2 regions of the Caminicella sporogenes DSM 14501 genome follow, and region 1 is predicted to be linked to the other one. Evidence: riboswitches for the same ligand, from Rfam matches in the RefSeq annotation. Region 1 holds a riboswitch; the other holds the start of a gene.
The links. Region 1 has a riboswitch for S-adenosylmethionine ahead of BUA90_RS10155 (homocysteine biosynthesis protein). Riboswitches for the same ligand answer to the same signal wherever they lie in the genome.

Region 1 (14,629 bases):
GGTAAAGATTTAAAGGAAATATGAATATTTTATTAGTAATGATATTATTAATTTTGTGAGGTGTTAATTAAATGTATAATCAATTTATGAGCTGTCCTTTTTTAAATTCAGTAAAAGATTACTACAAAGACTATTATAGACGAGTTAATTCGAGTTATGTTAGAATACTACATGCTTCACCTGACGCACCAGCAGTAGATATTTATGTTAATAATAGTCCCATTGCACTTAATTTTCCATATAGGGGTTTTACTCAATATATTCCTTTGCAAAATGGGATATATAGTATAAAAATTTTTCCAGCAGGAAGCAGGAGAAATTTAATTATAGATAAAAATATAAATATTCCAGCAAATACTATTTTAACTATTGCAATGGTTAATGAGTTGCAGAATATAGCTTTATATCCTATAGAGGATACTTCTATGAATATCCAACCGGGAAAGGTTAAATTGAGATTTGTTCATTTATCGCCAAATACACCAAGTGTAGATGTTAGATTATCTAATGAAAGAAGTTTATTTAAAGATGTAGAATATAAGGAAGTAACTAATTATATAACTATGAATCCAAATATTTATACTGTTGAAATTTATAAGACAAATAGTAATCAGAGAATATTGTATGTACCAAATGTAAAATTAATGTCTAATAAATTTTATACAATTTATGCGGTTGGACTTTTCGGAAAAAGACCTCCTTTACAAGTTTTAATTCCTTTAGATGGAGGTACATATTTGAGATTTTGAAAAAAATAGAAAAAAATATTGAAAATCATTGACAGAAGTATAAAACTATAGTAATCTTAATATGTACAAAATTTATAGATGATTAGCATTGGCAGATGAAGTTTATTGAGATTTTCTTCTTGAATAGTATAGAGGGAAATGTTCAATAGATTTTAAAGTTTATAAGGTGCAATCATCAATAACTAAAGAGTTTTAGGAGGATGTAAGAATGAAGAAAGGTACAGTAAAATGGTTTAATTCAGAGAAAGGTTATGGATTTATCTCAGTTGAAGGAGAAAATGATGTATTTGTTCATTTCTCAGCTATTCAAGGAGAAGGATTCAAGACTTTAAATGAAGGGGAAATGGTTGAGTTTGAAATAGTTGAAGGTACTAGAGGACCTCAAGCTGCTAATGTAGTGAGATTATAGTCATTTAATCATATATAGATTATGAGACAAATAAATTGTAGAAAACAAGACGGCTTATATGTTTGTGTAAGCCGTTTTTTAATTGTTTGTAATAAAAAATAACAAAAATTTAATAAATATATTGACAATTTATATTATAGGTATTATACTGTTAATCAATTATAAAATTGAATATTTATACTCTTATCAAGAGTGACGGAGGGAACTGGCCCTATGAAGTCCGGCAACCAGTACATTGATTATGTACAGTGTACAATGGTGCTAATTCCAGCGGTAGAAATACCGGCAGATGAGAGTGCTTTATTTATTTATTAAAGCCTTTTCCAATGTCGGAAAAGGCTTTTGTTATATATAAAAGATATAAGGAGGAATTATTATGTCAATAAAAAAATCTTATGAAGAAATTAATGAAAAGATAAAAAAAGGTAAAGCAGTAATTGTAACGGCAGAAGAAGTGATTGACATAGTTAAAGAAAAAGGAATAAAAGATGCCACTAAGTATGTAGATGTAGTAACAACTGCAACTTTTGGACCAATGTGTTCAACAGGTGCATTTTTGAATTTTGGTCATTCAGACCCTCCGATAAGAATGTCTAAGGTGTACTTAAATGATGTTCCAGCTTATGCTGGACTTGCAGCAGTTGACGTATATATTGGAGTTACTGAAGAATCTGAAAGCAAAGGTAAAGAATATGGTGGAGCACATGTAATTTGTGATTTGATAGACGGTAAAAAAATTTATTTAAAAGCAACATCTAAAGGAACAGATTGTTATCCAAGGAAAGAAATAGAAACTTATATTACTAAGGATTCTATCAATGAAGCATATTTGTTTAATCCTAGAAATTGTTATCAAAATTATAATGCAGCTATTAACACTTCAGACAGAAGACTTTATACCTATATGGGTATTTTAAAGCCAAACAAAGGCAATATAACTTATTCAACTACTGGGCAATTAAGTCCTATGCTTAATGACCCTTTATACAGAACGATAGGTATAGGAACTAGAATTTTTCTAGCTGGAGCAGTAGGATATGTTTCATGGCAGGGAACACAATTTAATTCAGGCTGTGTTAGAGATGAAAGAGATATACCTTTAGGAGGAGCTGGAACTTTGGCTGTAATAGGAAATTTAAAAGAAATGAGTACAAAATATATAAAACCAGTGGTTTTTAAAAGATATGGAATATCAATGTTTGTTGGAATAGGTATACCAATACCTATACTTGATGAAGATATGATGAAAAATGTTTCAATAGAAGATAAAGATATTTATACAAATATTATTGATTATAGCGTAGAAAAGAGAAATAAACCAAGTTTAGGGCGAGTAAGCTATGCACAGCTTAGAAGTGGAAAAGTAAATTTAAATGGAAAAGAAATAAAGACGATACCTCTTTCAAATCTTCAAAAAGCACGAGAAATAGCAAATATATTAAAAGATTGGATTGAAAAAGGAGATTTTCTACTTCAAGAGCCTATACAGAAATTTCCTTTAAACAATAAATTAAACACTCTTGAAATAGATACCATTAGTGCAGTGTAGGTGATTTACAATGTATCAGTACAGATTTTACAGGGATTATATCAAAGCTGCTGATTTAATAAATTTTACAGTTGTAGATAGAGAGTCTGATTTAAATATATCGTCAAAAATTAATTTGATTGAGGAAGCTAGAATTTATCTAAAAAAATACAGAGATGTAATTATAAATTATGTAAAGAATAATAAAAATTTTTATACAAGTTTAGTGCCTATAGAGATTTCCAAAAGTGCTCATAAAATAATTAAGCATATGGCAAGGGCGTCAACTGCTGCTAACGTTGGACCTATGGCAGCAGTTGCAGGAGCCATATCACAGTATGTGGGATTAGATTTATTGAAAAATACAGATGAAATCATAATAGAAAATGGTGGAGATATTTTTATTAAAACAAATAAAAGGAGAAAGATATTGATTTTTGCTGGAAAATCTCCTTTTTCAGAGAAAATTGCACTATCAGTTGAGCCAGAAGAAACACCTTTAGGAATTTGTACTTCTGCGGGAACAATAGGACATTCTTTAAGTTTTGGTAAAGCTGATGCAGTAGTAGTTTTATCTAAAGATACTTTATTAGCTGATGCGTCTGCAACTGCCATAGGGAATATTATAAAAGGACCTGATGATATAAGTAAAGGAATTGAGTTTGGAAAATCAATTAAAGGTATAGAAGGAATATTAATAATAATTGGAGATAAGATGGGAGCATGGGGAAATATGAATATAGTTAAGCCTTGAAATTTTACTTATATTTTTTATTAGCTATTGGTTTAATTTAATAAGATATCATATTTAATAAAAAATATTTATGATGGGGAGGATATTAAAGTTGATTAAATATAAATTTAAAAATAAAAGACCTTTGATTTCATTTGAAATTTTTCCGCCTAAAAGGGATTATCCTATAGATACAATATATAATACAATAAAGGCACTAAATGATTTAAGACCTGATTTTATAAGTGTAACTTATGGTGCTGGTGGGAGTACAAAGGATACAACTGTTGAAATAGCATCATTTATCAAAAATAAATACAATTTATCTTCTTTAGCACATCTTACTTGTTTTACATCCAGTAGAGAAGATATTGATAATATTTTAAATTCTCTTAAAGCACATGGTATAAGAAATGTATTGGCTTTAAGAGGAGATTATCCTAGTGGAAATAATTTAAGCTATGCTATATCAAATAGTTATAAGTATGCAAGAGATTTGATTGCACATATCAGAGAAAGAGGAGAATTTTGTATTGGTGCTGCATGTTATCCTGAAAAGCATATAGAGTGTAAAAGCTTGAATTTAGATTTAATTTATTTAAAGGAAAAAGTAGATGCAGGAGTTGATTTTCTAATAACACAATTATTCTTTGATAATGAAATTTTTTATAGATTTAGAGAAAAAACTAGCAAATTAAATATAGATGTACCTATTTTAGCAGGAATTTTGCCTGTACTTAATAAAAAACAAATTGAAAGAATTGTTTCATTAACGGGATGTACACTTCCGCCAAAATTTTTAAGAATACTGCAAAAGTATGAACACAATCCTGAAGCATTAAAGGAAGCAGGAATAGCATATGCAGTAGAACAAATTGTTGACTTGCTTTCGTGGGGGGTAGATGGAGTTCACATTTATACGATGAACAAGGCAAAAACGACTAGAAGGATTTTAAATAGTATTAAAAATATAAGGGGTGCATTGGTAAATGAGTGTGTATATTGATTATAATCCCGTTAATAGAGAAGAAGTTGGAATAAATATAGATAAAAGAGAAGTTTTGAGATATTTAGGATATAAAAATGGAGCAGTAGACAGTAAAATCGATAAAATGATAAACGAATGTATAGTGGAATTAAAAGAAATAGCAAAAACAAATTTTGTTTTTAATATATTTGATATTAGCAAAAAGAATAATGAAGTTTTTATAGGTAATAAGATATTTAAACTTGAAGGAAGAGATATTGTTAAGCATTTGAAAAATTCCGAAAAATGTGCTGTTATGGCAGCAACATTAGGAAGTGAAGTAGATAAAAAAATAATGTATTATGGTAAAATTGACTTGGTGAAAAGTATAGTATTTGATGCATGTGCAACAGCAGGGATAGAGGCTTTATGTGATAGTGTAGAAACTATAATAAAAAAGATTGCGGCAAATAATGGATATTATATTACATCAAGATATAGTCCGGGATATGGGGATTTTCCAATTAATGTTCAATTTAAAATTTTAGAATTATTAACAGCTTTTCAAAATATAGGTTTGACTATAACTGATAGTTGTATTTTAGTTCCGAGGAAGTCTGTAACAGCGTTAATAGGATTTTCAAAGAAAGGGAATATAACAGAAAAAAAGGATTGTAAAAATTGTAGACTTTTTAAAAATTGTCTGTTTATAAAGGAAGGAGATAACTGTGGAAATACAAAAAATATTAAATGATAGATTTTTATTATTTGATGGAGCTATGGGTACTATGCTCCAGAAAAAAGGACTAGGAGCAGGTAAGCTGCCTGAAATATATAATATTAATAAACCACAGATTATTTACGATATTCATAAAAAATATTTAGATGCAGGTGCAGATATAATAACTACTAATACATTTGGAGCAAATAAGTTGAAATTAAGAGAATTTAAATATTCTGTAGAAGATGTAATAAGGGAAGCAGTAAAAATAGCGAGAAGTGCAGCAGGTAATAAATTTGTTGCTTTAGATATTGGACCTATTGGAAGAATGATGAAGCCAATAGGAACGTTAAGTTTTTATGATGCATATGAAATTTTTAAACAGCAGATAATTATAGGAAGTAGAGAAGGAGCAGATTTAATACTTATAGAGACAATATCTGATTTGTATGAAGCAAAGGCAGCTGTTCTAGCTGCAAAGGAAAATAGCAGTCTACCTGTTTTTTGTACAATGACATTTCAAGAAAATATGCGTACTTTGACAGGAACAGATCCAATTACTATGGTACAGGTTTTACAAGGGCTTGGAGTTGATGCATTAGGGTTAAACTGTTCTCTTGGTCCAAAACAGCTGAGTCCAATAGTAGATGAAGTACTTAAAGTGTCAACTGTTCCAGTTATAGTACAGCCAAATGCAGGCTTACCTAAAATAGAAAAAGGAGAAACGGTATACGATATAACGCCAAGTGAATTTGTTTGTGAAATAAAGAAAATGGCTGAAAAAGGAGTAGCAATATTTGGAGGATGTTGCGGCACAAATCCAGATTTTATAAAAGCTATTAAAGAAAATTTAAATAGCTTAAAACCAAAAAAATTAAGCAATAAAAGATTAACTACTGCCTGTTCTTCTACAAAAACAGTGATTATTGGTCAGGAAGTAAAAATAATAGGTGAAAGGATAAATCCAACGGGAAAGAAAAAATTAAAGGAAGCTCTTAAGACTAATAATATTGACTATATAATATCTGAAGCTATAGTTCAAAAAAAGGCAGGTGCAGATATATTAGATATAAATTTAGGTCTTCCTGAGATAGATGAAAGAGAAATGATGAAAAAAGTTATTTTGGAACTTCAAGGAATTATAGATATTCCGCTTCAAATAGATAGTATGAAGTCAGATGTAATAGAAGAAGCAGTAAGGATATATAATGGAAAACCGATAATAAATTCTGTAAATGGTAAAATTTCAAGTATGAAAAAAATATTTCCAATAGCAAAAAAATATGGAGCATGTGTCATATGTTTATGTCTTGATGAAGAAGGATTAGGGGAAACTGTGGAAAGGAAGCTTGAAATAGCTGAAAAAATAATAAATACAGCAAAGGCATACGGAGTACCAGAAGAAAATCTATTGATAGATTGTCTGACGCTTACTGTTTCTACCTCTCAAGAAACTGTTTTGGAGACTCTCAAGGCAATAAAAATGATAAAAGAAAAATATAATGTTAAGACAGTATTGGGGGCTAGTAATGTTTCATATGGGCTTCCAAACAGAAAAGCTATAAATGTTACTTATTTAGCATTAGCCTTAGGATATGGATTAGATGCACCTATAACTGACCCTACTATAGAAATTATTATGGATGTAATTAGGGCTTTTAAAGTACTTTCTAATCAAGATAAAGAATGTAAGGAGTATATAGAATTTTATAGCAATAAAAGTTGTGAAATAGCAACAGTTAAAAAAATAGAAAAAGATTTAAAACAATTAATTATTAACGGAATGAAGGAAGAAGCTTATTTGAAAACGAAAGAAATTTTAAAGACAAGAGAAGCTATGGAAGTAGTAGATACATATTTAATTCCTGCACTCGATATTGTTGGTGAAAAATATGAAAGAGGAATAATTTTTCTTCCACAGCTCATTAGAAGTGCTGAAACTGTAAAGGCTTCATTTGAAGCTGTTAAAGAGAAACTAATAGTAGAAGAAAAAAATAAAATATCTAAAGGAAAAATAATATTGGCTACTGTCAAAGGAGATATACACGATATAGGTAAAAATATAGTTAAAATACTACTTGAAAATTATGGATTTGAAGTTATAGACTTGGGAAGAGATGTTTCTGTAAAAGAAATAATAGATACAGCTATAAAAGAAGATGTAAAGCTGATAGGGTTAAGTGCTTTAATGACGACTACTATTCAAAGTATGGAAGAAACTATAAGAGAAATTAAACTGCATAAACCTGACTGTTGTGTTATGGTTGGTGGAGCTGTACTTAATAAGGATTATGCAGAGATGATAGGGGCTCATTTTTATGGAAAGGATGCCAGAGAAGCTGTAAAAATTGCTCAAAAGATATTTGGAGTATAAATATTAGACATTATTATAAATTTTTGGTATTCTAAAGTAGACTACAAAATAAAGGAGAGTTAAATAAATGGATAAAAACAAAGTGTTGGCAACAGTTAATGGAAAAGCTATAACAGAGGGATATGTAAATGAAGTATTAGAAGGCATGGGCCCTCAAAAAGCTATGCAGTTTAATTCGGAACATGGAAAGAGACTTCTTTTAAATGATTTAATCAATGAAGAATTATTTTATTTAGGTGCTAAAGAATCAGGTTATGAAAATGATAAAGAATTTCAAGAACAGTTAGAGCAGATGAAAGCAAATTTACTTAAGCAATATGCTCTTAAAAAACTATTAGAAGATGTAGAAGTTACAGAAGAAGAATTGTTAGATTATTATAATCAAAATAAAAATTATTTTAAAACACCAGAAAGTGTTAGGGCAAGTCATATTCTTGTTGATACAGAAAAAAAAGCTAATGATATATTAGAAGAACTAAATAAAGGTCTATCTTTTGAAAGTGCTGCTGAAAAGTATTCAAAGTGTCCTTCTAAAACTAATGGAGGCGATTTAGGATATTTTACAAGGGGTAGAATGGTTCCAGAATTTGAAAAGGCTTCATTTGAAATGGAAAAAGGTGAAATATCAAAACCTGTTAAGACTCAATTTGGGTATCATATAATTAAATTAATAGATAAAAAAGAAGAGAGTATTAGTAAGTTTGAAGATGTAAAAAATAGGTTAAAGGAACAACTTCTAATGAATAAACAAAGACAAGTGTATTTAAACAGAGTTAATGAATTAAAAAAGAAATATGAAGTAGTAATTAATGAATAAAATAATTTAAAAATTTTATATTTAGAAAAAAGCACCTGCTTTTTTGCAGGTGCTTAATTTATATGTGTTTAGCAAATTCTTTACCAAATTCATAACATTCTTTAAGCGTTTCTTCAGATGGGAAGAATTTTTTACTCATTGGTTCAAAAGGAACTTTAAAGCTCATTTGTTTTAACAAAGTATGTGCCATTTTTATACCTTCACCACTCCAGCCGTAAGAGCCAAATACTCCAGCAACTTTACCCATATTTGCCATTGGGTCTATAACAGAAAGAACGTCCCACATAGGTTTAACCATAGTTTTATTTATTGTTGGAGAACCAAGTAGCAGACCTTTAGAACTATTGATAATCAAGTGTATTTTTTCTAGGCTTTCATTTTCTACATCTAGAAATTCGACTTTAATTCCTTCTGATTCTAAACCCTCTTTAATTTTTTCAGCCATGACAGCAGTATTAGTGTAAGCTGATAGATATAAAAGAGCTACTTGTTTTTGATTTCTGTTTTCCACTTCATTTTTAGACCATTCATAGTATTTTTCAATATTGTATTTGATATTTTCAGATAAAATAGGTCCATGTGAAGTTAAAATTATTTCAATATCTAAATCTTTAACTTTTTCTAGAGCACTTAGTACATGTTTAGCAAAAGGTTTTACTATACTATCATAGTAGTATTTAAAAGATTCTTTATATTCATTTTTATAAACAGATTTAGGGTCGATTGAACTGTAGTGAGTACCAAATCCATCGCAAGTAAAAAGTACTTTATCTGCTTCATCGTAAACAAACATAGTATCTGACCAGTGAAGGAAAGGAGCAGTTATAAATTTTAATTTTTTACTGCCTATATCTAAAGTTTCTCCATCACTAATAATATGACAATTAAAATCACCATTAATTTGTTCTTTTAAAAATATGCTTGCAGCTTTAGTACAATAGACTACTGCATTAGGATTTATTTCTAAAATGTATTTTAAGCTTCCTGAATGGTCTGGTTCAGTATGATTGATTATTATATAGTCTATTTTTTTTATATCAGTCAATTTACTAAGTTTTTCAATAAATTCGTCCTTAAAATTTGGTTTAACTGTGTCAATTAAAATTTTTTTTTCATCATCAATGAAATATGAATTATACGTTGTACCGTATTCAGTTTTCATTACAATATCGAAAACTTCTAATTCAGGGTCTAATACTCCTGTCCAGTAGATATTATTTTTGATTTTAAAATGTTCCATGTAAAGTACCTCCTCAAATTTTATAAAAATAAATGATAATTGTTTTCATTATATTGCACACTAATATTGATACCCAAAAATTTAAGTATTAACAATTTTTTTTTTAAAATAATAAAATTATTTTTTATTTTGTAATGATGTTTTTATTTTTGATTGTTATTGAATTTCTATCATATTCAATTAGTCCTTCTTTTTGCATTTTGGCAAGTTCTCTGGAAAGAGAAGGTCTGTGAATTCCCAATCTTTCAGCCCATTCTTTTTTAGTCATGTTTAGGCTTATTTTTAAACTATTTTGTCTAAAATATTCATAAGTTAAGAATTCTATTATTTGTTCTCTTATAGTTTTCATACTTATAGTTTTAAGTTTATTTCCAAGCATAAAGGCTTTATTAGATATATCTCTCATAAATTCATATAGAAAATGGTAGTTATATTGGCATAAACTTAAAATCAAATCTTTTTTTATGTGCAGTAAAGTAGAATCTTCTATGGAAGATACATTCATAGGATAATTGTTTTGGTCGCAAAAGAGCAGGTTGCCTCCTATTTTAGAACCTGTTTCAAATATATTTATAGTTAAAATATTTCCATTTTCATCTACATTTTGTATTAAAAGAGCCCCTTCGAGAATTATATCTAAAGTATTGCATTTTTCATTTTGCAAATATATTAATGTCTTTTTTGGATAATTTGATATTCTATGGTTATTTTCATTAAAAAAAGTATAGAAATCTTTTTCAGTAAGATTTTTAAATAAGTCAAAAGTTTTTAATAAAGGGATATAATATTTGAGTTTCATAAAAAATTCTCCTTTTATAAATAGTTGTAACATATGTTACGGAATTATGTCTTTGAAAAAATTATAATAAAACTATAAAAAAATTGAAAGGGGAAATAAAAAATGGATATATTTACTTTAGCTTTTTGGATTATAACTTTAATTCTTTTTTTAATATCGATTAAAAAAGATAAGAAAAAGACTATTGATTCAATGAAAATGTCAAGAAATATGATGAAGAATATGATGGGAGAAATTATAGGTATATTGTTTTTAATAGGGCTGATTCTTTCATTTATACCACCTGAAACTATAAAAAATTATATGGGAGGAAATCATATTTTCATATCGACATTTATTTCAGCTCTTGTTGGAAGTATAACATTGATACCGGCATTTGTAGCTTTTCCTCTTGTAGGTTCTTTAGTAGATAAAGGAGCTAGTATAATGCCAGCAGCAGCTTTTTTAACTACTCTAACTATGGTTGGGATAGTAACTTTTAGTCTGGAAAAAAGAGAATTTGGATTAAAGTTTGCTCTTACTAGAAATACATTGAGCTTTATATTTGCAGTGTTGATTTCTTTGGTTATGGGGGTGATTATATGATATTGACAGAAAAAATAAAGAAAAATAAAATGCTGTTTAGTGTCAGTCTGGTATATATTATATTGTTAATAGTAAATAGACAAAAAGCTGTAGAGTCATTTAATAATAGTATGTACTATGTGATAGAAATGTTTCAGATAATGCCTGTAGTATTTATACTGACATCTTTAATAGAAGCATGGGTTCCTAAAAAAGTAATAATAGACAATTTAGGAGAAAAATCTGGCTACAAAGGCAAACTCTTTTCATTTATAGTTGGAAGTCTTTCAGCAGGTCCTATTTATGCAGCTTTTCCAATATGCAAGACTTTAATTAGAAAAGGAGCAAGTATTTCAAATGTAGTAATAATATTGAGTGCTTGGGCAGTTGTGAAAGTTCCTATGTTAGTTAATGAAGCTAAATTTTTAGGTGTTGAGTTTATGATTTTGAGATGGATACTGACAATAATATCAATATTGATTATGGCTTACATGGTATCTGTATTTGTTAAAAGGGATAGTATACCTAAATTAGAGCAGTATGAAAATCTTGAAGAGGAAGACATGAGGGTTAATATAAATAGAGATTATTGCATAGGTTGTGGAATTTGTGAAAAATTATCTCCAGATAATTTTATGATTGAAAATGGAAAAGCTGTAGTAATAGATGGTGAAATAAATGATAGAAATAGAGAATCTGTAAAAAATGCTGTAGAAAAATGTCCAGTAAATGCAATAACTTTATAAAAGTTAACTGATTATTGAGTATATAAGGGTGGAAATACCCTTAATTTTTTTTGTCTATTTTATTTTTTATTAAATTTTCAATATTATTTATTTTTTCTTTTTGTTTTAATAGCAAATATATTAGTGGCATGATTATAAAAATTTTTACTGCTATTTGATAGAAAATTGATAGTAGAGCGTATTTAGTAAAAAAGATATTGTAAAAGCATATATCCATTCCAATGGTTAAGAACATAAAAGATAAAGTTATGAATACATACTGTGTTAAAAAATTGTAATTGTCAATAAAAGAAGATATTTTTTTAAACAATATGACTACATCCTTTCGATATTTGATAATAAATATAATATGCAAAATTTTAAAAAATTGATAAAATTAAATATTGCTGTAAGTATTAAAAATGCTGTGCAGTTTTATTTATAAAGTCTAATGATATAATAAATATTGTATAGACGAGGGGGAATATAGTTAGGAGTTAAGAGTTAGAAAGACATTAAAAGAATGACTCTAGGCTGATTAGATGAGAGCTGAAAGTGAATAATTATAATTTCTAATTAACATAGGGAGGATATAAATGTATATTTTAGATGTAAATCTTGTACATAAAAGTTATTCAATATATATAAAAAAAGGTATTATAAGAGATATAGGGCGAAAGTTAAGAAAAATATATAAAAATGAAAAAATAGCTGTAATAACAGATTCAAATGTTGAAAAAATATATGGGAAAAATATAGAGGATAATCTTAAAAGAAATGGATTTTTAATAGAGAAAATAGTGGTTAAATCAGGAGAAGAAAGTAAATCACTTGAAGTTTTAAAGTATATTTATGATAGACTTTTAGATTTTGAAATAAATAGAGGGGATTTGATACTTACTTTTGGAGGAGGAGTAGTTGGGGATTTAGGTGGTTTTGCTGCTTCTACACTTTTGAGGGGAATACCGTATGTACAAGTTCCAACATCTCTTTTAGCACAAATTGATAGCAGCATAGGGGGAAAAGTTGCCGTAAACTTATCAAGAGGAAAAAATCTTGTAGGTAGTTTTTATCATCCAGAGGCAGTATTTATAGACCCTGTACTTTTGGAAACTCTTGAAAAAAGATTTTTATATGATGGAATGGCAGAAGTAATAAAATATGGTTGTATAAGAGATAGAAAATTATTTAAAAATTTACTTAAATATAATACAGAAAAAGAGTTGTTTGATAATATAGAAGAAATAATATATTCATGCTGTAGTATAAAGAAAGAAATAGTTGAAAATGATGAGAAAGACAAAGGAGAAAGAATGTTATTAAATTTTGGACATACTTTAGGTCATGCTGTAGAAAAATATTTTAAATATGAGAAATATACTCATGGAGAAGCTGTAGCAATAGGTATGTATAATATAACAAGGAGAAGTGAAGAGCAGGGAATGACAGAAAAAGGCACAGCAAATTTAATTAAAGAAATATTAAATAAATATTATTTGCCATATAAAATGCCGGATATGGATAAAGAAGAGATAATTAAGACTATAAATCTAGATAAGAAAAATAAAGGAAGTGAAATGAATATAGTTTTATTAAAGAAAATAGGAGAAAGTTATATAAAAAAGATAAAAAAAATTGATGTAAAAAAATATTTTTATTAAATTTTAAAGTAAATCGTCTGCAAATTGAGAAGGGAGTTAGAAGATTGAAAAATACAGTAAAGATAAATCCATCTGTATTAAGTGGAGAGATAAAAATTCCACCATCAAAGAGTATTAGCCACAGAGCTATTATATGTGCAGGACTTTCAAATGGAATAAGTTATGTAGATAATTTAATATTATCAGACGATATAAAGACAACTATAAATGGAATGAAGTCTTTAGGAGCTGATATTGAATGTATAGAAAGTAAAGTTTGTGAAAATGTATATTGTGCTAAAATTAAAGGAACTCAAGGAATTAAAGTTCTAAATTCTACTATTGATTGTAATGAATCAGGTTCAACTCTCAGATTTTTAATACCATTTGCACTTTTAGCAGGTGAAAAGATTACATTTACAGGGCGTGGAAAGCTGATTGAACGACCTCTTACTCCTTATTATGAAATATTTAAAGAGCAGGGTATATATTATAAAAATGATAAAGGGAAATTGCCATTAACTATAAATGGAAATTTAAAATCTGGTGTATTTAAAATTAAAGGCAATATTAGTTCGCAATTCATATCTGGGCTAATGTTTGTACTGCCGCTTTTAGATGGAGATTCATGTATAAAAATTACAACATCTCTTGAATCAAAGGGATATGTTGATTTGACGATAGATGTTTTGAACGAATTTGGAATAGAAATAAAAAATAATGATTATAGAGAATTTTACATAAAGGGAAATCAGAAGTATAAAAGTAAATATTATAAAGTAGAAGGTGATTATTCGCAAGCTGCATTTTGGATGGCAGCAGGATTATTAGGTGGCAGTGTAAAATGTAAAGATTTAAATATAAATTCTCTACAGGGAGATAAGGTAATTTTAGATATATTAGAAAAAATGGGTGGAAAAGTAAAGATAGATAAAAGTTTTATAAAAGTAGATAAGTCAGTACTTTGTGGTAAAGTTATAGATGCTTCACAGTGTCCAGATTTAGTTCCCATACTTGCAGTTTTAGGGGCTTTGAGCAGAGGAACGACTAAAATAGTAAATGCTGCTAGGCTTAGAATTAAAGAATCTGATAGACTAAAGGCAATATCTACTGAGCTTAATAAAATAGGAGCTGATGTAAAAGAGTTAGAAGATGGATTAGTAATAAGAGGAAAAGAAAATTTAAAAGGTGGGGTTGTTGATAGTTGGAATGACCATAGAATAGCTATGGCATTAGCTGTAGCATCTATTAAATGTACACAACCAGTTGTAATAACTGGCTGTGGAGCAGTAAAAAAATCTTATCCAAACTTTTGGGAAGATTTTAAGAGTTTAGGAGGAACTATAGATGAGTAGTGTATGGG
Region 2 (19,844 bases), on a different contig from region 1:
AAAGGAATAGAAATATGTACTGATAGCGTGAAAGTTGCTCCTTTATCAACTTATATACTCATAAATATTTGATTATAAATTTTAATAATATAGAAATATATTTACAGAGGGATTTTTTGGTATAATGAAAACTATGAAATACATTTAAAAAGCAGACTTATAGGGGGTAATTTATATGAACTATATGGAAAAATACAATGAATGGATTAGCAGTCCATATTTTGATGAAGAAACGAAAGAAGAACTTTTAAAAATAAAAGATGATGAAAAAGAAATAGAAGACAGGTTCTTTAAAGAATTAGAATTTGGTACAGGAGGACTTAGAGGAGTAATTGGGGCAGGTACAAATAGAATAAATAAATATAATATCAGAAAGGCTACACAGGGACTTGCAAATTACATATTAAAAAATGTAGAAAATGCTAAAAATAGAGGAGTTGTCATAGCATACGATTCAAGACATAAATCACCAGAATTTGCAAAAGAAGCAGCATTAGTATTAAATGCTAATGGAATAAAGGCTTATTTATTTGAATCTCTAAGAACAACTCCAGAACTTTCATTTACAGTAAGAGAACTTGGCTGTGCAGGTGGTATAGTAATTACAGCAAGTCATAACCCACCTGAGTATAATGGATACAAAGTTTATGGAGAAGATGGAGGACAGTTAGTACCTAAATTTGCAAATATGGTCATAGAAGAAATTAGAAATATAAATGATTTTAGTGAAGTAAAGTACATAGACGAAAAAGAAGCTTTAGACAAAGGGCTTTTAAATATTATTGGAGAAGAAATAGATAGAAAATATATAGATAAGGTTAAATCACTAGTAATAAGAAAAGATGTAATAGAAAATATGAAAGACTTTAAAATAGTATATACACCTCTACATGGAACAGGTGCTATGCCAGTTAAAAGAGTATTAAATGAAATAGGTTTTGAAAACGTTATAGTAGAGCCAAAACAGGAAATTCCAGATAGCAATTTTTCTACAGTAAAATATCCAAATCCAGAAGAACATGATGCTTTTAAACTTGCAATTAAGCTTGCTGAAAAAGAAAATGCAGATATTATCATAGGAACAGACCCAGACTGTGATAGAGTAGGAGCAGTAGTAAAAAATAAAAATGGAGAATATGTCGTTTTAACTGGAAATCAAACAGGAGCACTGCTGATTGACTATATTTTATCATCTATGGAAAGTATTCCGAAAAACGGAGTGATAGTAAAAACTATAGTAACTTCTGAACTTGGAGCAGTTATAGCAAAGAGTTATGGAGTAGAGGTTATCAATACACTTACGGGATTTAAATTTATAGGTGAAAAGATTAAAGAGTTTGAACAAAATAAAGACAAAAAGTTTATATTTGGATATGAAGAAAGTTATGGATACTTAGCTGGAACTTTTGTAAGAGATAAAGATGGGGTCATAGCTTCAATGTTAATAGCTGAAATGGCAGCTTATTATAAATCAAAGGGAATGACTTTACTTGACGGACTTAAAAATATTTATGAAAAGTACGGTTATTATAAAGAGGATTTAAAATCAATAACTCTTAAAGGAAAAGAAGGTATAGAAAAAATAGGAAGAATAATGAATGATTTTAGAAATAATCCGCCTTTAAATATTGAAGGCATAAGAGTTAAAATTATAAGGGATTATAAAGAAAGTTTATCTAAAAATATTTTAGACAAAACTGAAAATAAACTTGATTTGCCTAAGTCAAATGTACTTCACTTTACTTTAGAAGATGGCTCTTGGTTTGCTATAAGACCTTCTGGAACAGAACCTAAGATAAAAATATATTTTTCTGTTGTATCAGATAGTGAAAAAAATGCTGAAGATAAACTTAATATAATAAGAAAATTTGTGCTTGACAAAATAAATGAAATAGAGTAGGGGAATTTCCTCTACTTTTTTATTTTTTCAACTTATAATAAAAAAATTGACATTAAAACATGAAAATTGGAATTAAATTTAAAATTTGAACAAATATTAGTGGTTTGAATATTAATGTAAAGGGTAAATAAATATACAAAATATTCATTAAAAATAATAAAATATTTTAAAAAAGTTTAAATTTAAAATGAATATTTAAAATAAATGAATCATAGATTGTTAAATAGTTGATAAACAGAGAAAAGATTTAAAATTTATAAATTTATATAAATTGTGAAAAATGAAGAAAAAAGGGGTAAAAATATGGTAGAGGATAGATTTATAGGATATATATGTCCGAGTTCTTTTGATATATATTTATTTCATCAGGGAAACAGCTTTAGAAGTTATAAATTTTTAGGAGCTCATATAACTGAATATAGGGGAATAAGAGGAGTAAGTTTTACAGTATGGGCTCCAAATGCTAAAGAAGTCAGAGTAGTAGGAGATTTTAACAATTGGAATGGAATAGGATACAGTATGAACAAAGTAGAAGAAAATGGAATATGGAACATATTTATATCTGGAATTGGAGAAGGACATTTATATAAATATGAAATACATACAAATGACGGCAGAGTAATATTAAAATCAGACCCATATGCATTTTATTCGGAAAAGAGACCAAATACAGCTTCAATAGTAACATCTTTGAAAAATTATGTTTGGAATGATGAAATGTGGATGAAAAACAAAGAAGAACTTTATGATAAACCAGTCAATATATATGAAATGCATTTGGGTTCATGGAAAACAAAAGGACATGAAAATTTTTACACATATAGTGAAATAGTAGAAGATGTTATAAGGTATGTAAAAGAAATGGGATATACTCATATAGAATTATTGCCTCTTACAGAATATCCATTTGACGGTTCTTGGGGCTATCAAGCAACGGGATATTTTAGCATAACAAGTAGATATGGGAGACCTGAAGATTTTATGTACTTTGTAGACAGATGCCATCAAGAAGGTATAGGAGTAATATTAGACTGGGTTCCGGGACATTTTTGTAAAGATTCTCATGGTTTATATAGATTTGATGGAACAGCAGTATATGAACATGCAGATTCAATAATAGCAGAAAATAAAGAATGGGGAACGGCGACATTCGATTATGGAAAGCCTGAAGTAGTTAGTTTTTTAATATCAAGTGCAGTATTTTGGTTTGATGTTTATCACATAGACGGATTGAGAGTAGATGCTGTGTCTTACATGCTGTATTTAGACCATGGGAAAAAGGAAAATGATTGGAAGCCAAATCGATATGGCGGAAGAGAAAATTTAGAAGCAATAGAATTTATAAAAAAATTAAATAAGACAATATTTGAATACTATCCGAAAGCACTTATGATAGCTGAAGAATCTACAGCATGGCCACAAGTTACATCACCTGTACATCTTGGCGGATTGGGTTTTAATTTTAAGTGGAATATGGGTTGGATGAACGATATGCTAAGATACATGAAAACAGACCCTATATACAGAAAGTATCATCATGATTTAATAACATTTTCATTTGTATATGCATTTTCAGAAAATTATATACTTCCACTATCACATGATGAAGTAGTTCACGGAAAAAAATCGCTTATAGAAAAGATGCCGGGAGACTATTGGCAAAAGTTTGCAAATTTAAGATTATTTTATTCATACATGATAGCACATCCGGGGAAAAAACTTTTATTCATGGGAGGAGAATTTGGACATTTTATAGAGTGGGATTACAAAAAAGAATTAGACTGGTTTTTATTAAAATATCCTATGCATGAAAAGTTTAAGCACTATGTAAAGAGATTGAATAATTTTTATAAAAATGAAAGGGCTTTGTATGTTCAAGACAGCAGTCATGAGGGTTTTTCATGGATTGACCATCAAAATGATAAAGAAAGCATAATAGCATTTATAAGAAAAGCAGAAAGAGATTTTGTAATAGCAGTATTTAATTTTACTCCTATAATCAGAATTGAATATAAGATAGGCGTTCCATATAAGGGAGAATATGAAGAAGTATTTAATAGTGATTTAGAAGAATTTGGAGGCTCTGGAGTTGAGAATAGAGGAATTATTAGAGCTGATGACAATAGCTGGCATAATCAGCCTTATTCTATAAAAATCAATCTTCCACCTTTAGGAGCAGTATTTCTAAAACTTAGAAGATAAATTATAAAAATTTATTTTAAAGTTGAATTTTATGAGATTGGTATTTGAGTAGAATAGGATTAAAAAGTTAAAAAGGGGGCATTGATTTTTATGATGAAACAGAAAAAAGAGATAATAGCAATGGTTTTAGCAGGGGGACAGGGTTCAAGGCTTAAGAAATTAACTGAAAATGTAGCAAAACCAGCAGTTCATTTTGGAGGAAAGTATAGAATTATTGATTTTACACTTAGTAACTGTTCAAATTCATATATAGATACCGTTGGAGTTCTTACACAATATCAGCCATTTGAACTCAATGCACATATAGGAAATGGAAGTCCTTGGGACCTTGACAGGATGCATGGAGGGGTCAGAATACTTCCACCTTATGTAGGGCGTCATGGCGGAAGATGGTATAAGGGAACGGCAAATGCAATATATGAAAATATGGGTTTTATAGAAATGTACGACCCGGATTATGTATTGATTTTATCTGGCGACCATATTTACAAAATGGATTATTCACTAATGCTTAAATATCATAAAGAAAAAAATGCAGAAGTTACAATTTCAGTTATAGAAGTTCCGTGGGAGGAAACATATAGATTTGGGATAATGAATATTGACAATGATGGCAGGATATATGAATTTGAAGAAAAACCTAAAAATGCAAAGAGTAATTTAGCTTCAATGGGTATATACATTTTCAATTGGGAAATTTTGAAAAAATATTTAATAGAAGATGAAAAAGATAAAAATTCAAGTAATGATTTTGGTAAAAATATAATTCCTAATATGGTAAAAAATGGACTGAGATTATATGCTTATAAATTTAAAGGATATTGGAAAGATGTAGGAACAGTAGAAAGTTTATGGGAAGCAAACATGGATATTTTAAAGGAAGACAGTGAGCTTAATTTGTACGACCGAAGTTGGAGAATATATTCTGTAAATCCAAACAGTCAGCCTCATTATATAAGCAGTAGTGGAAAAGTTATAAGTTCTCTTTTAAATGAAGGATGTGTAGTTCATGGAGAAGTTGTAAATTCTGTATTATTTCCGGGTGTATATGTAGGGGAAAGTGCAAAAGTAATAGATTCGGTAGTAATGCCAAATGTAAAAATAGAGGATTATGCAGTAGTAGAAAAAGCAATAGTTATGGAAGGGGTAGTTGTAAAAGCAGGAGTTAAGATAGGCAGTAGAAATTCAAAAGAGGTGGAAGTGATAAGTAGTTAGGAATTGTGAGTTATTTAAAGGCTAAAAGGGGGACTTAAAAGTGAAAGACTTAATGGGAATTATTAATTTGAGTGAAAATGAAGAAGCTATAAAAGAACTCACGTACAACAGACCTATAGCTACTATACCTATAGCAGGAAGATATAGAGTAATAGATTTTATACTTTCAAATATGGTAAATTCGGGAATATACAATATATGTATTTTTACTCAAGGGAAAAGTCGTTCTTTAATGGATCATTTAGGAATGGGTAAGCCTTGGGATTTAGATAGAAAAATTGATGGATTGTCTGTTTTAAATCCAGTAGTAAATTTAAATAACTTTACTACCTATAGAGGAGATTTGGAAAATTTTAAAAACCACTTAGATTATATTAAATACAGCAGACAGGATTATGTACTTTTAGCGAGGAGTTATATGATTTGCAATATAGATTTTAGAGAAGCTCTAAAATATCACAAAGAAAGTGGAGCTGATATAACTATTATCTATAAAAAAATGATAAATCACAATAGACGATTTTTAGGTTGTAATACTTTAAATCTAGATGAAAGAGAAAGAGTAATAAGTATAGGAAGAAATGCAGGAAATAGAAGGTATTACAACATATCTATGGAAATGTATATAATGAGAAAAGAACTACTTTTAGAAATAATACACGATAGTCTGACGATGGGAGACAGTGAATATTTAAAACAAGCTATATTTCAAAGATTAGATGTTTTAAATGTAAATGCATATTCGTTTGATGGGTATTTAGCTTGTATAAATACAATACAAAATTATTATGAAACGAGCATGGACCTTTTAGATGTAGAAATTTCAAAAGAATTATTTCACAAAAACGGTACTATTTATACAAAAGTAAAAGATGAACCTCCGGTAAAATATTCACAGTGTTCTAAAGTTAAAAACTCATTAGTCGCAAATGGTTCTATAATAAAGGGAACTGTAGAAAATTGTATTATAGGTAGGGGAGTACACATTGAAAAAGGTGCGGTAGTAAAGAACAGTATTATCATGCAAAAATGCGTAATTGAACAGGGAGCATATATTAGAAATGCTATAATAGATAAATATGTTCATATTACGAAAAATAATTTACTTAGTGGAGATAGGAAAAATCCTTTGATGATAAAAAAAGGTTCAATACTTTAGGGGGAGATAAAATATGATGATAACTAAAAATATATTTAAAAATGATTTTATTAAAAAACTAAAGACAGAAAGAGGGACAACTATAGATGAAGCAACAGACCTTGACATATACTATGCTCTTGGGAGCTTAGTAAGAGATTATATAGCTGAAGATTGGGTTAATACAAATAAAAGATATATTAAAAAAGGTGAAAAGCAAGTATACTATTTTTCAATGGAGTTTTTGATGGGAAAACTGCTTGTGAGCAACCTTATAAATCTTGGAATAAAAGATATTTGTGAAGAAGGACTTAAAGATTTTGGTATAGATTTAGAGAAAATTGAAGAAGTAGAAAAAGATCAGGGATTGGGAAATGGAGGACTTGGAAGACTTGCAGCTTGTTTTTTGGATTCTATGGCATCAATAGGTGTTCCGGGACATGGCTGTGGTATAAGATATAACTATGGGTTGTTTGAACAAAAAATAATAGATGGGTATCAAGTAGAATTTCCAGATAAATGGCTTCAATATGAAAATGTTTGGGAAATAAGGAAAGAAAATAAAGCAGTAGAAGTTAAATTTGGAGGAGATGTCAGGGTTGTTGAAGAAAATGGAAGGCTGAAGTTTATACATGAAAATTATGAATCCGTTTTAGCTGTTCCGTATGATACTCCTATTGTAGGATATAAAAATAAACAAATAAATACACTTCGCCTTTGGAGTGCAGAAACTGTTAAAAGAGATTTTAACTACACATGTTTTAGTAAGGGGAATTATTTAAAAGCATTTGAGTATAAAAATTCAGTAGAAGCTATTTCACATGTGTTATACCCAAATGATGCATATGAAGCAGGTAAAACTTTAAGACTTAAACAGGAATATTTTTTAGTTTCTGCTGGTATACAGAGTATAATCAGAACTTTTAAAAAGAGGGGAAAACCTATAGAAGACTTTGATGATTACGTAGCAATTCATATAAATGATACGCATCCTGCACTTGCAATACCAGAACTCATGAGGATATTAATGGATGAAGAAGGACTTGGATGGGATGAAGCATGGAGAATTACTACAAATACTATAGCATATACAAATCATACTATAATGTCAGAAGCACTTGAAAAGTGGAATGTAGATATATTTAAAAAACTTCTTCCACGTATATATATGATAGTACATGAGATAAATGAAAGATTTTGTAGAGAACTCTGGAATACTAGATATTATGGAAATTTTGAAAAGATTGCAGAAATGGCAATAATAGCAGACAATCAGGTGAAAATGGCTCATTTGGCTATAGTTGGAAGTCATAGTGTAAACGGAGTGGCAAAACTTCATACAGAAATACTTAAAAAACAGGAACTTAAGGATTTTTATGAATACTATCCATATAAATTTAATAATAAGACAAATGGGATAAGTCATAGAAGGTGGCTCATCAAAGCAAATCCTGAACTTACAAAATTGATAACTGAAGCAATTGGAGATGGCTGGATTAGAGTACCAACTAAGATGAGGGGATTATTAAAATACAAAGATGACCCATCTTATCAAGAAAAAATTTACACTATCAAACAAAATCACAAAATAAAATTGGCAAAAATGATTAAGGAAAAACAAGGTATAGATGTAGACCCTAATACAATCTTTGACATACATGCAAAGAGAATTCATGAATATAAGAGACAGTTGTTAATAGTTTTATATATAATGTATTTATATAATAGATTAAAAGAAGATAAAAATTTGGATATTTATCCGAGAACATTTATTTTTGCTGGAAAAGCTGCACCTGCATATTATACTGCTAAACAGATTATAAAACTGATAAATACTTTGGCTAAAAAAGTAAATAATGATAAAGATGTCAATGATAAGTTGAAAGTTGTATTTTTAGAAAACTATGGAGTTTCATTAGCAGAAAAACTTATAACGTGTGCAAATGTAAGTGAGCAGGTATCTACTACAACTAAAGAAGCTTCAGGAACTGGAAATATGAAATTTATGATGAATGGAGCAATTACTATAGCAACTCTTGATGGAGCAAATATAGATATTAGGAATGCTGTTGGCGATGAAAATATAGTAATATTTGGTTTAAAGGAAAAAGAAATACTTAAGCTTTACAGAAATGGAACATATAATTCTATGGATATATACAATAATGATATTAGAATAAAAACTATACTAGACCAGATGCAAGGTAAATCTTTATGCAAAAAAGAAGGAGAATTTTCTATAATCGTAGATTCACTTCTAAAGCACAATGATGAATTTTTCGTATTAAAAGATTTTGATGATTATGTAAAAGCTCAAGAAAAAATAGATAAATTGTATAGAAATCAATCAGTATGGCAAGAAAAATCCATAATAAATATAGGCTGTTCTGGTGTATTTTCAAGTGATAGAACTATTTATGAGTATGCTACAGGCATTTGGAAAGTAAATATATATCATAGCTATTATAAATAATACAAAAAAGGGATATGTTTATTTTTTATATACATATCCCTTTTATTTTATGTTAGAATAAAATAATGTTAGAGGAGTTAAAAAATAGTTAAGAGTTAAGAGTTAAAAGTTAAGAGTTAAAAGGACTCTAGAGGGTTGATTTGAAAATATGGAACTTAGAACTAATAACTTTAAATTATAGATATTTAAAGGAGATGCTATATGAAAAGAAAATTTAAAGTCATCAAAGGCGGAGGAAATAAAAAATTTATACCTAATTATAAATTTATTAAAGCTGAGGCAACAAATACTCGATTAATGGGAGTTATAGCACTTAGGATATATTGGGAAACAGAACTTGGTGAAAAATTTGTTCAATTTTTTCACTTAGATTGTGAAGAATATGGTATAGATGGATATGAAAGTCTTTTAAATGCTAGTGCTGAAGATGTAGAAATAATTACAATGAAGATGATGGGCGGACTAGGAGGAAAACTAGTAGAGATAAATGAAAGAGAGGCAATTTATTTAATAAAGAGTATATATGAAATCAATTTAAAAAACAATGAAATGTTGCCGGGAAATACCGTAGAATATGAACATCTTTTAAACTGTGATATAAAATTAAATAAAGAAGAAGAGGAAAATTTGTGGAATAAAATATGTGAAAAAATAAAAGATGAAGTTCAGCTTGTAAATTATTATATTATGCGCTGTATGGGAACTGACACCCCAGCTCAAAAGTTTCTAAGCATGGATTTTGACTTTGAAAAATTTCAGCCGACAACTAGACCATCTACATTAATAAAAAATGTAGTAGATTTTTCTCATGAAGAAGATGGAATAAAGTTTTATATAGCAGAATCAGTTATAGATATGGCAAAGGGGTATCAGCTAATCATTTCTGAAATAGGTATAGTTAAAACTGAAAAAGGATTAAAAGTAGCATTTGCACAGGTAAGGAATAGAATGAGAATATCTCCTGTGGAAGCAGCATTTAAACTTAGAAAGCCTGAGTATATATTGATATATTCTTTAAAAAATTTTATAGATATTATTGAAATATTTGATAAAGACAAAAGAGGAGCTATGCAGAATATTTATGAAGCAGGGTTTTTATATACAGAATTTAATCCACATAATGAACATGTAAAGGATTCTGTATATTATCTAAATGGAGATATTTTTGCAGTATATTTTGTTACAACTGGAAATCAGCTTGCAGTTGGGACATTTGTTAAAGAAAATGTAAGTAAAATAAAGAGATATTTTAAAAGCAAGAAATTTTCAGATTTACTGGAATTTGAAGTAGAATTCAAATTAGATAGTCCACTGCTTTATGAATTTGTTCATAGTGGATTAAATAATTTTTTTGAATTTATAAATCGAAAATAAGGAGGATTTGTAGTGGCTGCACTAGAACAAGTATTTGTACTGTTTTTGTTAATCGTTGTAGGATATGTAATAAAAAAATTGAAAATAATTACTAATGATATGAATAGAGATATAAGTAATTTAGTGCTGTATGTTACATTACCTGCATTTATAATTACTGCAATGAATTTTTCATTTTCTCCAGATGTACTTATAAAAAGCGGTAAGTTAGTTATTATTTCATTTTGCATTTATGCTTTTATTATTAGTTTGTCCTATATGTTTTGTAAAATACTTAATTTAAAAAATAAAACTAGAGATATTTTTCAATATGCTATGGTATTTTCAAATGTAGGATATATGGGTTATCCTGTAACAAAAGCTGTATTTGGGGATTTAGGCGTGTTCTATGCAGCCATATATAATCTTCCATTCAATATATTAGTATGGACATTTGGAATATTTTTGATGACTAGATTGAAGCGTAGAGAAAATAATCATTTTGTAAAGGGTAGTAAAATAAATTTAAAATTATTTATTAATCCGGGATTTGTAGCTGTTTGTATAGGATTTACATTATTTTTATTTTCAATAAAACTGCCTACTCCAATATTTAGTACTTTGAGAATGCTTGGAGGAGTTACAACTCCTCTTTCCATGCTGTTTATAGGGTCAATATTAGCCGATGTAAAATTTTCAGAAATAATTAGCGATATAAAAGTTTATTTATTATGTATGATTAGACTGTTGATACTTCCTTTATTAGTTTTAGTTATATTGAAAATTTTAGGTTTTAATGATTATTTAGTAGCAATACCTACTATAATAACGGCTATGCCTGTAGCTGCAAATGCAGCGATAATGGCTTCAAAATATGAAAATGACTATAAATTGGCATCAAAAGCAATATTTTTATCTACAATGTTTTCAATAATTACAATACCTTTTATAGTAATGCTCATCAGATAGATATTTTTCATTCTTTACTCGCATCTAAAAAGGCTTTTACAATTACTTCTGCCATTTCCATGACTAAATTAAGCCTTATACTATGTATGGGAAAAAAATCTTCATAAGAATATTTGTCGACTATTCCTACAACTGATAAGTCACCTAAAGAGGGTAATATTTTTCCGACACCTTTGCCCGGAAAGATAGGACCCTTTCTTATTTGTATATTACCTATAAATGATTTTTCTCCAAGACATGCATCTACGGCAATTATATGAGGATTTTTATGGTTGAGCTTTATTTTTTTTATTTCATCTTTTAAATTGACAGCATGAATAGGATATTTTAAAGTACCATATACGGGATACTTAAAATTCATTTTTGTAAGTAAATTTCCAACTATAGGACCTAGTGCATCGCCAATACATCTGTCCGTTCCTATGCATATTATAATTGTATTTTCAAAAATTCTTTCTCTTAAATACTGAGAAAGAATTTTAATTGCATTTTCATCTTGAAAGTGGACTTTTATATCTCTGGTTAAATCTGTTTTTTTTCTCTCCAAAAGAAGAAGCACCCCCTTATTTATATTATATGAGGTTTTTTTATTAAAAAGAATAAATAAAATCAAATTAGGCGAAAATAATAAAGACAACGAACAATTAATAATGAATAATGAATAATTAATAATGAATAGGTGATGATGAATAGTGGCTTAAATACTTATTAATTATTCATTATTACTTATTAATTGTCTTTTTGGGGGGTGATATTATAAAAACTAAAATTTATATAGTGATTACTATTTTTATAACTGTTATTACTTCTTTAACAATGTTGTATTTTCATCCAAATAGTGATAAGCTGCTGCCAAATGAAATCATGAGTTTTTTATTTCAAGGAGCTGGAAATTATCATAACGGACAAGTAGAAAAGGCTAGGGATATAATAGATGATAATATATTAGGAAAATTTACAAAATTCTATGGAAACAGAGATTTAAATACGCTTAAAATATATGAAAAAGAAGAAATAAGAACTATTTTAGAAAATATGGGGTACTACAATATAACTAAATTAGTTTCTATGTTAAAAGATGGAAGAAACAATGAAGAAGAAATATATAATTTATTAAATGAAAATTTATTTGAAGAGCAAATAAGTCTTTTAAATCAAATATTGAGAAAGAGAGACAGGTGAAATTTCAGTTTTTCGATTTCAACCTGTCTCTAATATATATCTTAACTAAAGAAAATATTAAATTTTAGCTTATTTTTTCTCATACATATTTTTTATTTCATACGTTACATATCCATCATTTACAGTAAATAGCATGTATTTGATTTCATTACATATGTCCATATCATTGTAGATAGGATATGATTTAAGAGTTACAAATCTTATACCATCTTTAACTTCAACTTTAAATCTTTGACTATCATTACTATTTGTAAGTATCCAAACATCAATATTTTTTTCTTCTTTAAGTTTCTTAAAAGTATTTATAAATAATTTTTCTTCAAGTTTGTCGGCAAAGTTTAAAGGTTTAGGAAGTATAACAAACAGGCTTTTTGAATCTATATTTTTTACTGTATCTAAAAGCCATATCCACTGATTATAGTCAGTTTGTCTAATGCTGCCTTTGCTGTTATCAAGTTTTATAAAAGAAGCATTTTTAAATTTGCTAATTGAGTAACCTTCATAGCCTATTATATATTGTTTTGTTATTTTATCTCTAAGTTTTTTATCAACGTAACCAGCAAATACATTTATATCCATTTCATTAGATATATTAGCAATATCATTTATAATTAGCTCATCTAATGGAGTATCTATTTCTGTTATGTTTCCATGTGCTAAAAATCTAAATGAATTTTCATTTTTGAGCTCAGAATGAATATTTCGCTTATCTAAGAAGATAGTTTCAGATTTAGGAACTTTTTTGTCAAAAGTCGATTTATAAAATGCAGTTAAATCATCTATATAAATATATCCACTATCTAATAGACAAGAATCTGGTTCGACTAAATAAATTCTTTCAAGTTTTAGCGGAGCAACTGCATTTTTAGGTACAGCAGCTTCTACAAATTTCCAATCATTCCAATCGACATTTTTAGAAAAATCTATGGTAAATGAATTTCCATTGCTGTCTGTTAATTTTCCTCTTAACCAGTGTGCATTTCCATAAGTTCCATATACCCATAAACCGAGTTTTTCTGGCTTTTTATCTATATAAAAGTCATTAAAAACTATATATGCAGCTTTAGAGCTTGAAACTTTAGAAAAGTCATAAGTTAATTTTCCAGAAAAGTTTCCATTTTTCTTTTCATCAGAAGATATTTCAAAGTTTCCTGTAACTTCACTAGGATACGATAAAAATTCTCCTTTTTTTGTTTCAAAATCATCTAAAATAACTTTTTTATATCCCACTGCAATTTGTATATATGCATCCAAATCTTTAAGTGAAACTTTAATAATTCCACTGCTAGGTTTGTCTGATGATATAAATGTATTGTCTTGTATTTCTCCAATACCATCAGGAATACTCAATATGAGGTCTTTTAAATCGATTTTTGCTTTATATCCTTCATCATTTACAGCCACTGCACTTAAAGTAGTTTGACTATTAGTATCAATAAAGATTTTAGAAGGAGATATTTGGAGTTTTATAGGATTATCAATTGCATTAATTTTAAAAGTAGCGTTTTTTCCTTTAAAACTTGCCTTAATTATACCTTTTCCTGTAGATTTTGGAATAAATCTGTTTTCAATAAATTCGCCATCTATGCCACTTACACTCCAATTTACATCTTTAGGGTCTATATCTATTGGGTTGTAATTTTCATCATAACCTTTGATTTTAAATTCTCTTGAAGTTCCTACAAATATATTGCTGTCTTCGCAGCTTATTATTATGCCTTTAATTGAAGACTTAGGAGCATTGTTTAATACAGCTAAACCGTTCATAATTCTTCTTTCAAATCCATCTGATAGATTGTTTGCTATCTGGAGATTTTTTTCTCCTAAAGGTTTAACTATCATTTCAGTAGAACCGCCACCGTCAAGATTTATAGCATCATAAGCACCGAGCTTAAGCAGAATATTTGCAAGTTCTGTTTGAGTTGCTCCCGGATAAGAAGAAGTTCTTCCATCGACAGTTAAAAGAATTATTTCATTTTTATCTTTATTGATACCTAATGCTGAACGTGGATGTCTACCTTTTATATCAAGAGTAAATTTATCTAATACTCTTCCGTTTTTTAATATTACAGAACCACCACCTACTGCTAATTTTAATTTTTCTATGTCAGGATTAGTTTCTATATTTAAAGATACTCTATCACCTATTTTAAAATTGTTTAAAACTTTTTCTTTAGCACTATCAGTAGCAACGATGACAAATCCATCATTTGGCAGAGTAATAGGGTCTAAATTATCTCTTATTTCTGATACTTCATCATTTTCTACAATCATTTCCACAATATTTGGGTGTTTAGAATTTCCAAAAGAGGTTTGTCCCCAGTTTTTATCTAATAAAACTACTCTGTTTTCTATGTAAGGTTTGTTTTTAAAATCTATATTTAAAATATAATTATTTGTTTCATTTTTGAGAGTAATATTGCTTAAAGACCAATAGTCTATAAATGGATTATTTTCTTTATCTATATTAAAAGTTGCAAAGCTTGGGTCCATTAAAGATGAAGTTATAAGATTACTATCTTTTACGACAGGACCCATTGTAGCAGTTTTATTAGTATCAAAGAAGTCTGCATTTATAGCTCCTATTATTTTTTCACTATTTTTATTGGAAGCAGCTAATTTTGTCAGAGAATCTTTACTTGATATACCTTTTTCGCTAGTCAAAATGTCGAGTGAAGTATATTTGTCATTGAGGTCAATTCTCAAGACATTTAAGTTTAGCCAGCCCTTATCAGTAAATTTTAAAATCTTTTCATAAGTAACACCTTTAGAGATGTTTTGTGTATTTTTTTCTTCGTATATGTTTATAAATTCAGCATGTGAAAAATTTAAAAACATATTGAAAATGAGTATAAAACTTAGTATTTTTGAAAAACATTTTTTAAAGTTATTCATGGGCATCAGTCCTTTCAGATAGTTGTTTTTTATATTTATTTTTATCCCATATATTCAGTTGTTTTATGTTCATTAGTGCAGTTAAAAGACTGTCATTTGCTCTAGGAATGTCTTTGTAGATTTTTTTTAGTAAATTTTTCATGTATTCTCTTTTAGTATTACCATCTGCTGGACAGGGACTTTTTACCGTAGGGAGATTATGTCTTTTAACAGCTCCTTTTATTTCCCTTTCTTCTACATAAATCATAGGTCTTATCATAGTAAGGTCTCTGCGACTAAGGTAAGTAACAGGACTAAATGTGCTTATTCTTCCTTCATAAAACATGCTGAGAAGTAGTGTTTCTATTGCATCGTCTTTATGATGACCTAAAGCAAGTTTATCTATGGAGTTTAGCTGACAAGTTTCATGAAGTATAGCTCTTTTGAATCTAGCACACAGTGAACAAGGATTTTTTTCTTTTCTTTCTTCAAAAACTATTTTTCCAATTTCGGTTGGTCGAATTATATGTTCAACTTCTATTTTTTCACAAAATTCTTTAATGGGAGTTAAATCGAAATTATCAAAGCCAAGTGTAAGGCTTATAGCTTTTAATTTATATTTAACAGGAGAAAAGTTTTGAAAAAGTTTTAAAGCATATAATAATACTATACTGTCTTTTCCACCTGAAACACCGACACCTATTGTATCTCCATTTTGTATCATATTAAAATCTTCTACTGCTTTTCTTATACAACCTAAAATTTTTCTCAATATTTATCCCTCCTACATTCATTATAATTTATTACATATAGTATAGATAATTAAATATCTATTACAATTAGGTTACAGAAAAACTATATTTTTAATAACATTGACACTATTAATTTAGAAATCTATACTTAAAGTAGTGGTTATATTATAAATTCTTTTAGACTTGGTGATAATATGGACATTTTAGAAGCTTTTTCAAGAGAAATAAAAGTATTTTTTTTGTCTATGCTGCCGGTAATTGAACTTAGGGGAGCTATACCATATGCTGTTTCTATGGGAATGATACCAATTCATGCAGCTTTAGTATGTTTAACTGGAAGTATGATTCCCGTTCCGTTTATATTATTTTTTTTGAGACCTTTTTTTTCTAAGATGAGAAGGCATAAATTAATAAGAAAATTTGAAGACTGGTTAATAAATAGGACTATCAAGAGAGCAAAAAATGTGAAAAAGTATGAGGCTTTAGGACTTATGCTTTTTGTTGCAGTTCCACTGCCTTCAACAGGTGTATGGACTGGAGCTATGGCAGCAGCATTTTTAAATATGAGGATAAAACATGCATTTTTTGCAATATTTGTTGGAAATACTATAGCTGCATTTATAATAACTTTTTTAAGTCATATTGCCGCAGTAAACATGTGATACGGTTAAGAGTTAAAAGTTAAAAGACCTTAGAGAATCTTTTTCCTGTTACCTGTAATCTTGCTGAGAGCTGGGAACTGAGAACTAATATTAAGATTTGCAATTTTTTATAAATAAGATATTGACGAAAGAAAAAAGATGTGGTACTATCGTTTAAGTAAAATTTAATATTATAAAGCCTTATCAAGAGAGACGGAGGGACTAGGCCCTATGAAGTCCGGCAACCGGTACTATGTACACGGTGCTAATTCCTACAGAATATCATTCTGAAAGATGAGGATATTGTAAAACATGAACCTCTTCAATCGGAAGAGGTTTTTATTATATGATTGATAGTTTATGCAGTGATAAAAATTAATAGGAGAAAATATTGGGTATAATATTAAAAATAGAAGTTTTTAAATTATTTAACTGTGTAAACTAATTTAAATTCATGTAAAAATTATTAAAAGATACAAAGGAGGAAAAGAAATTGAAAAGATTTTTTACTTCAGAATCAGTTACAGAGGGGCATCCAGATAAAATTTGCGACCAAGTATCAGATGCTATACTAGATGCTATCTTAAAAGAAGACCCAGAAGCTCGTGTAGCGTGTGAGACAACAGTAACAACGGGGTTAGTATTAGTAGCTGGAGAAATTTCTACAAAATGCTATGTAGATATTCCTAAAATAGTTAGACGAACTATTGAAGAAATAGGATATACTAGAGCAAAATATGGATTTGACTGCGATACTTGTGCAGTTTTAACTGCTATTGATGAACAGTCTCCAGATATTGCTATGGGAGTTGATGAGGCACTTGAGCATAAGAAAGGTGAAATAGAAGATAAATTAGAAGCTATAGGTGCTGGTGACCAAGGTTTAATGTTTGGATATGCTTGTAATGAGACTCCAGAATTAATGCCTCTACCAATTTCATTAGCTCATAAACTAGCTAAGAGACTTTCAGAAGTGAGAAAAAACGGAACACTTAGTTATCTTCGTCCAGACGGTAAAACTCAAGTTACTGTAGAATATGATGGAGATAAGCCTGTTAGAATAGATACAGTAGTTGTTTCTACTCAACATAGTCCAGAAGTTAGCCATGAACAAATTGAAAGAGATATAATAGAACATGTAATACACAAGATTATTCCAAGTAATCTATTAGATAAAGAAACTAAGTATTTTATTAATCCAACTGGTAGATTTGTTATAGGTGGACCGCAAGGTGATGCTGGTTTAACTGGAAGAAAGATAATAGTTGACACATATGGTGGATATGCAAGACATGGTGGAGGAGCATTTTCAGGTAAAGACCCAACAAAAGTTGACCGTTCAGCTGCTTATGCTGCAAGATATGTAGCTAAAAATATAGTTGCTGCAGGACTTGCAGATAAGTGTGAAATAGAACTTGCTTATGCTATAGGTGTAGCAAAACCTGTTTCAATACTTGTAGAAACTTTCGGAACAGCAAAGGTTCCAGAAGAAAAGATAGTAGAGCTTGTTAAAAAGCATTTTGATTTAAGACCAGCTGCAATCATAAGAGATTTAGATTTAAGAAGACCTATTTATAGAAATGTAGCTGCTTACGGACATTTTGGAAGAATAGATTTAGACCTTCCATGGGAAAGAACTGATAAAGCAGAAATACTTAAAAAAGAAGCTTTTGAAGAATAATTTACACAAGATGAGCCTTTTAGAATTTTTATTCGAAAGGCTCTTTTTTTATTAGTTAGAATTAAAAATTAAAAATTAAGAATTAAAAATTAAGGATTAAAAAACTCTAAAGAATTTTTTCTTATTACCTGTAACTTTGATGATAACTTAGCTAGTAGCAAGTAGTTAGTGAAAAAAATATTTTACTACTAACTATTTCCCAGTTAATAGCTTATACTTTTTTAAAGAAATTTTAAAGGACTTAAAAAAATTCAAAGACTAACTTTAAAGATGCTGAGAGCTGACAGCTGAGAACCGAGAGCTAAGAGCTAATCTATAACTATTTTAGGGAATATTGTATTAAATATAAGTATTTGGTGAAGTAGTTTTATTAAAGTGCTATTTTAAAATAGAAAAAATCATTTAAGTTTATATATATTGTAAGGTCAACTATGCATTAGTTGGCTTTTTATTTTTTAATAGTATTACTTTAAAATATAATTAGACCATGGTACTAAGAGAACTAGTTCTCACACATAGGAGGTGAGAAGATGGCAGTACAGATAAATAAAATGGATTCTAAAATTAAATTAAAGTATAAAGTTGGTGTTGATGAAGATGGTAATGATATTTTCAGAACAAAAACTTATTCTAGGATAAAAAATAGTGTAGCAGATGATGATATATTTGCAGTAGTAAGTGCAATATCAAATCTTCAAAAATATCCTTTGGCAAAACTTATAAGAGTAGAAGAAAAAGAAATAACAGGTGAATAGATTTTTAAATTAAAATTATGACTTTGAATTATAGGAGGGGGTAGCTGTCATGACTAGTAAACTTGAAATGATTTTTTTAAATCAGTCCGATAAAAAAAGTAAAATAGTAGTTGACAGTCCAAAATCTGATATAACAGAACATGAAATAAAAACTGTTATGCAGATGATTATAGATAAAAATATTTTCAATACTACTGGAGGAGATTTGGTGGCAATAAACTCTGCTAGAATAATAGAGACAGATGTTACAAATATAATTGTTGAAGAATAAAATAAAAAGGAGATAGGGGGATGGAAACGCTTTATGCTCAAATTGCTAATCTGGGATTTCCTATAGCTGTTTCTATATATCTTTTAGTAAGAATAGAAAACAAACTTGAGAATTTGACGATTAGTATTAATGAGTTAGCAAAGGCAATAGGAAATGTAAAATAAGTTTTATATTAGAGTAGTGAAAGCTAAGCTTTTGCTACTCTAAATATTTTTTGTAAAAAAGCAGTTTTGAGAAAACTTATGTCGATATTGGACATTTTAGGATTAGGTGCATATTTGTATATAGCAGGGGAAAGGTGATAAAAATTTCAAAACTAATGGGGTGTTATTGTGAAATTTATAGAAGAAATTTCAAAAAAAGGTGTAAGCTGTTTACTTCCAATTTACAAAGATGAATTTGGGAATATTACTGAAATAATCGATAAGAGTGGAGAAA

Region 2: linked by a shared signal. The riboswitch ahead of metK (methionine adenosyltransferase) and the one ahead of BUA90_RS10155 (homocysteine biosynthesis protein) in region 1 are both predicted to bind S-adenosylmethionine.

Annotation. Positions count from the first base shown of each region.
Region 1 covers NZ_FRAJ01000019.1:143-14,771, forward strand. Annotated here, with positions in the region: gene BUA90_RS10145 (DUF4397 domain-containing protein) at 72-749, shown strand; gene BUA90_RS10150 (cold-shock protein) at 958-1,158, shown strand; SAM riboswitch class I at 1,339-1,454, shown strand; gene BUA90_RS10155 (homocysteine biosynthesis protein) at 1,535-2,707, shown strand; gene BUA90_RS10160 (UPF0280 family protein) at 2,718-3,440, shown strand; gene metF (methylenetetrahydrofolate reductase [NAD(P)H]) at 3,532-4,425, shown strand; gene BUA90_RS10170 (vitamin B12 dependent-methionine synthase activation domain-containing protein) at 4,409-5,140, shown strand; gene BUA90_RS10175 (homocysteine S-methyltransferase family protein) at 5,115-7,481, shown strand; gene BUA90_RS10180 (peptidylprolyl isomerase) at 7,549-8,298, shown strand; gene BUA90_RS10185 (FprA family A-type flavoprotein) at 8,357-9,538, opposite strand; gene BUA90_RS10190 (Crp/Fnr family transcriptional regulator) at 9,663-10,337, opposite strand; gene BUA90_RS10195 (permease) at 10,440-10,922, shown strand; gene BUA90_RS10200 (permease) at 10,919-11,647, shown strand; gene aroB (3-dehydroquinate synthase) at 12,223-13,287, shown strand; gene aroA (3-phosphoshikimate 1-carboxyvinyltransferase) at 13,332-14,621, shown strand; gene aroC (chorismate synthase) at 14,614-14,629, shown strand, end outside.
Region 2 covers NZ_FRAJ01000021.1:924-20,767, reverse strand. Annotated here, with positions in the region: gene pulA (type I pullulanase) at 1-72, shown strand, start outside; gene BUA90_RS10630 (phospho-sugar mutase) at 176-1,900, shown strand; gene glgB (1,4-alpha-glucan branching protein GlgB) at 2,204-4,102, shown strand; gene BUA90_RS10620 (glucose-1-phosphate adenylyltransferase) at 4,193-5,317, shown strand; gene glgD (glucose-1-phosphate adenylyltransferase subunit GlgD) at 5,358-6,476, shown strand; gene BUA90_RS10610 (glycogen/starch/alpha-glucan phosphorylase) at 6,490-8,928, shown strand; gene BUA90_RS10605 (hypothetical protein) at 9,130-10,302, shown strand; gene BUA90_RS10600 (AEC family transporter) at 10,315-11,250, shown strand; gene yyaC (spore protease YyaC) at 11,258-11,797, opposite strand; gene BUA90_RS10590 (hypothetical protein) at 12,028-12,432, shown strand; gene BUA90_RS10585 (phosphodiester glycosidase family protein) at 12,502-15,327, opposite strand; gene BUA90_RS10580 (tRNA 2-thiocytidine biosynthesis TtcA family protein) at 15,320-16,078, opposite strand; gene BUA90_RS10575 (COG2426 family protein) at 16,253-16,720, shown strand; SAM riboswitch class I at 16,898-17,000, shown strand; gene metK (methionine adenosyltransferase) at 17,193-18,380, shown strand; gene BUA90_RS10565 (DUF1659 domain-containing protein) at 18,911-19,135, shown strand; gene BUA90_RS10560 (DUF2922 domain-containing protein) at 19,185-19,406, shown strand; gene BUA90_RS10555 (YvrJ family protein) at 19,427-19,570, shown strand; gene BUA90_RS10550 (hypothetical protein) at 19,739-19,844, shown strand, end outside.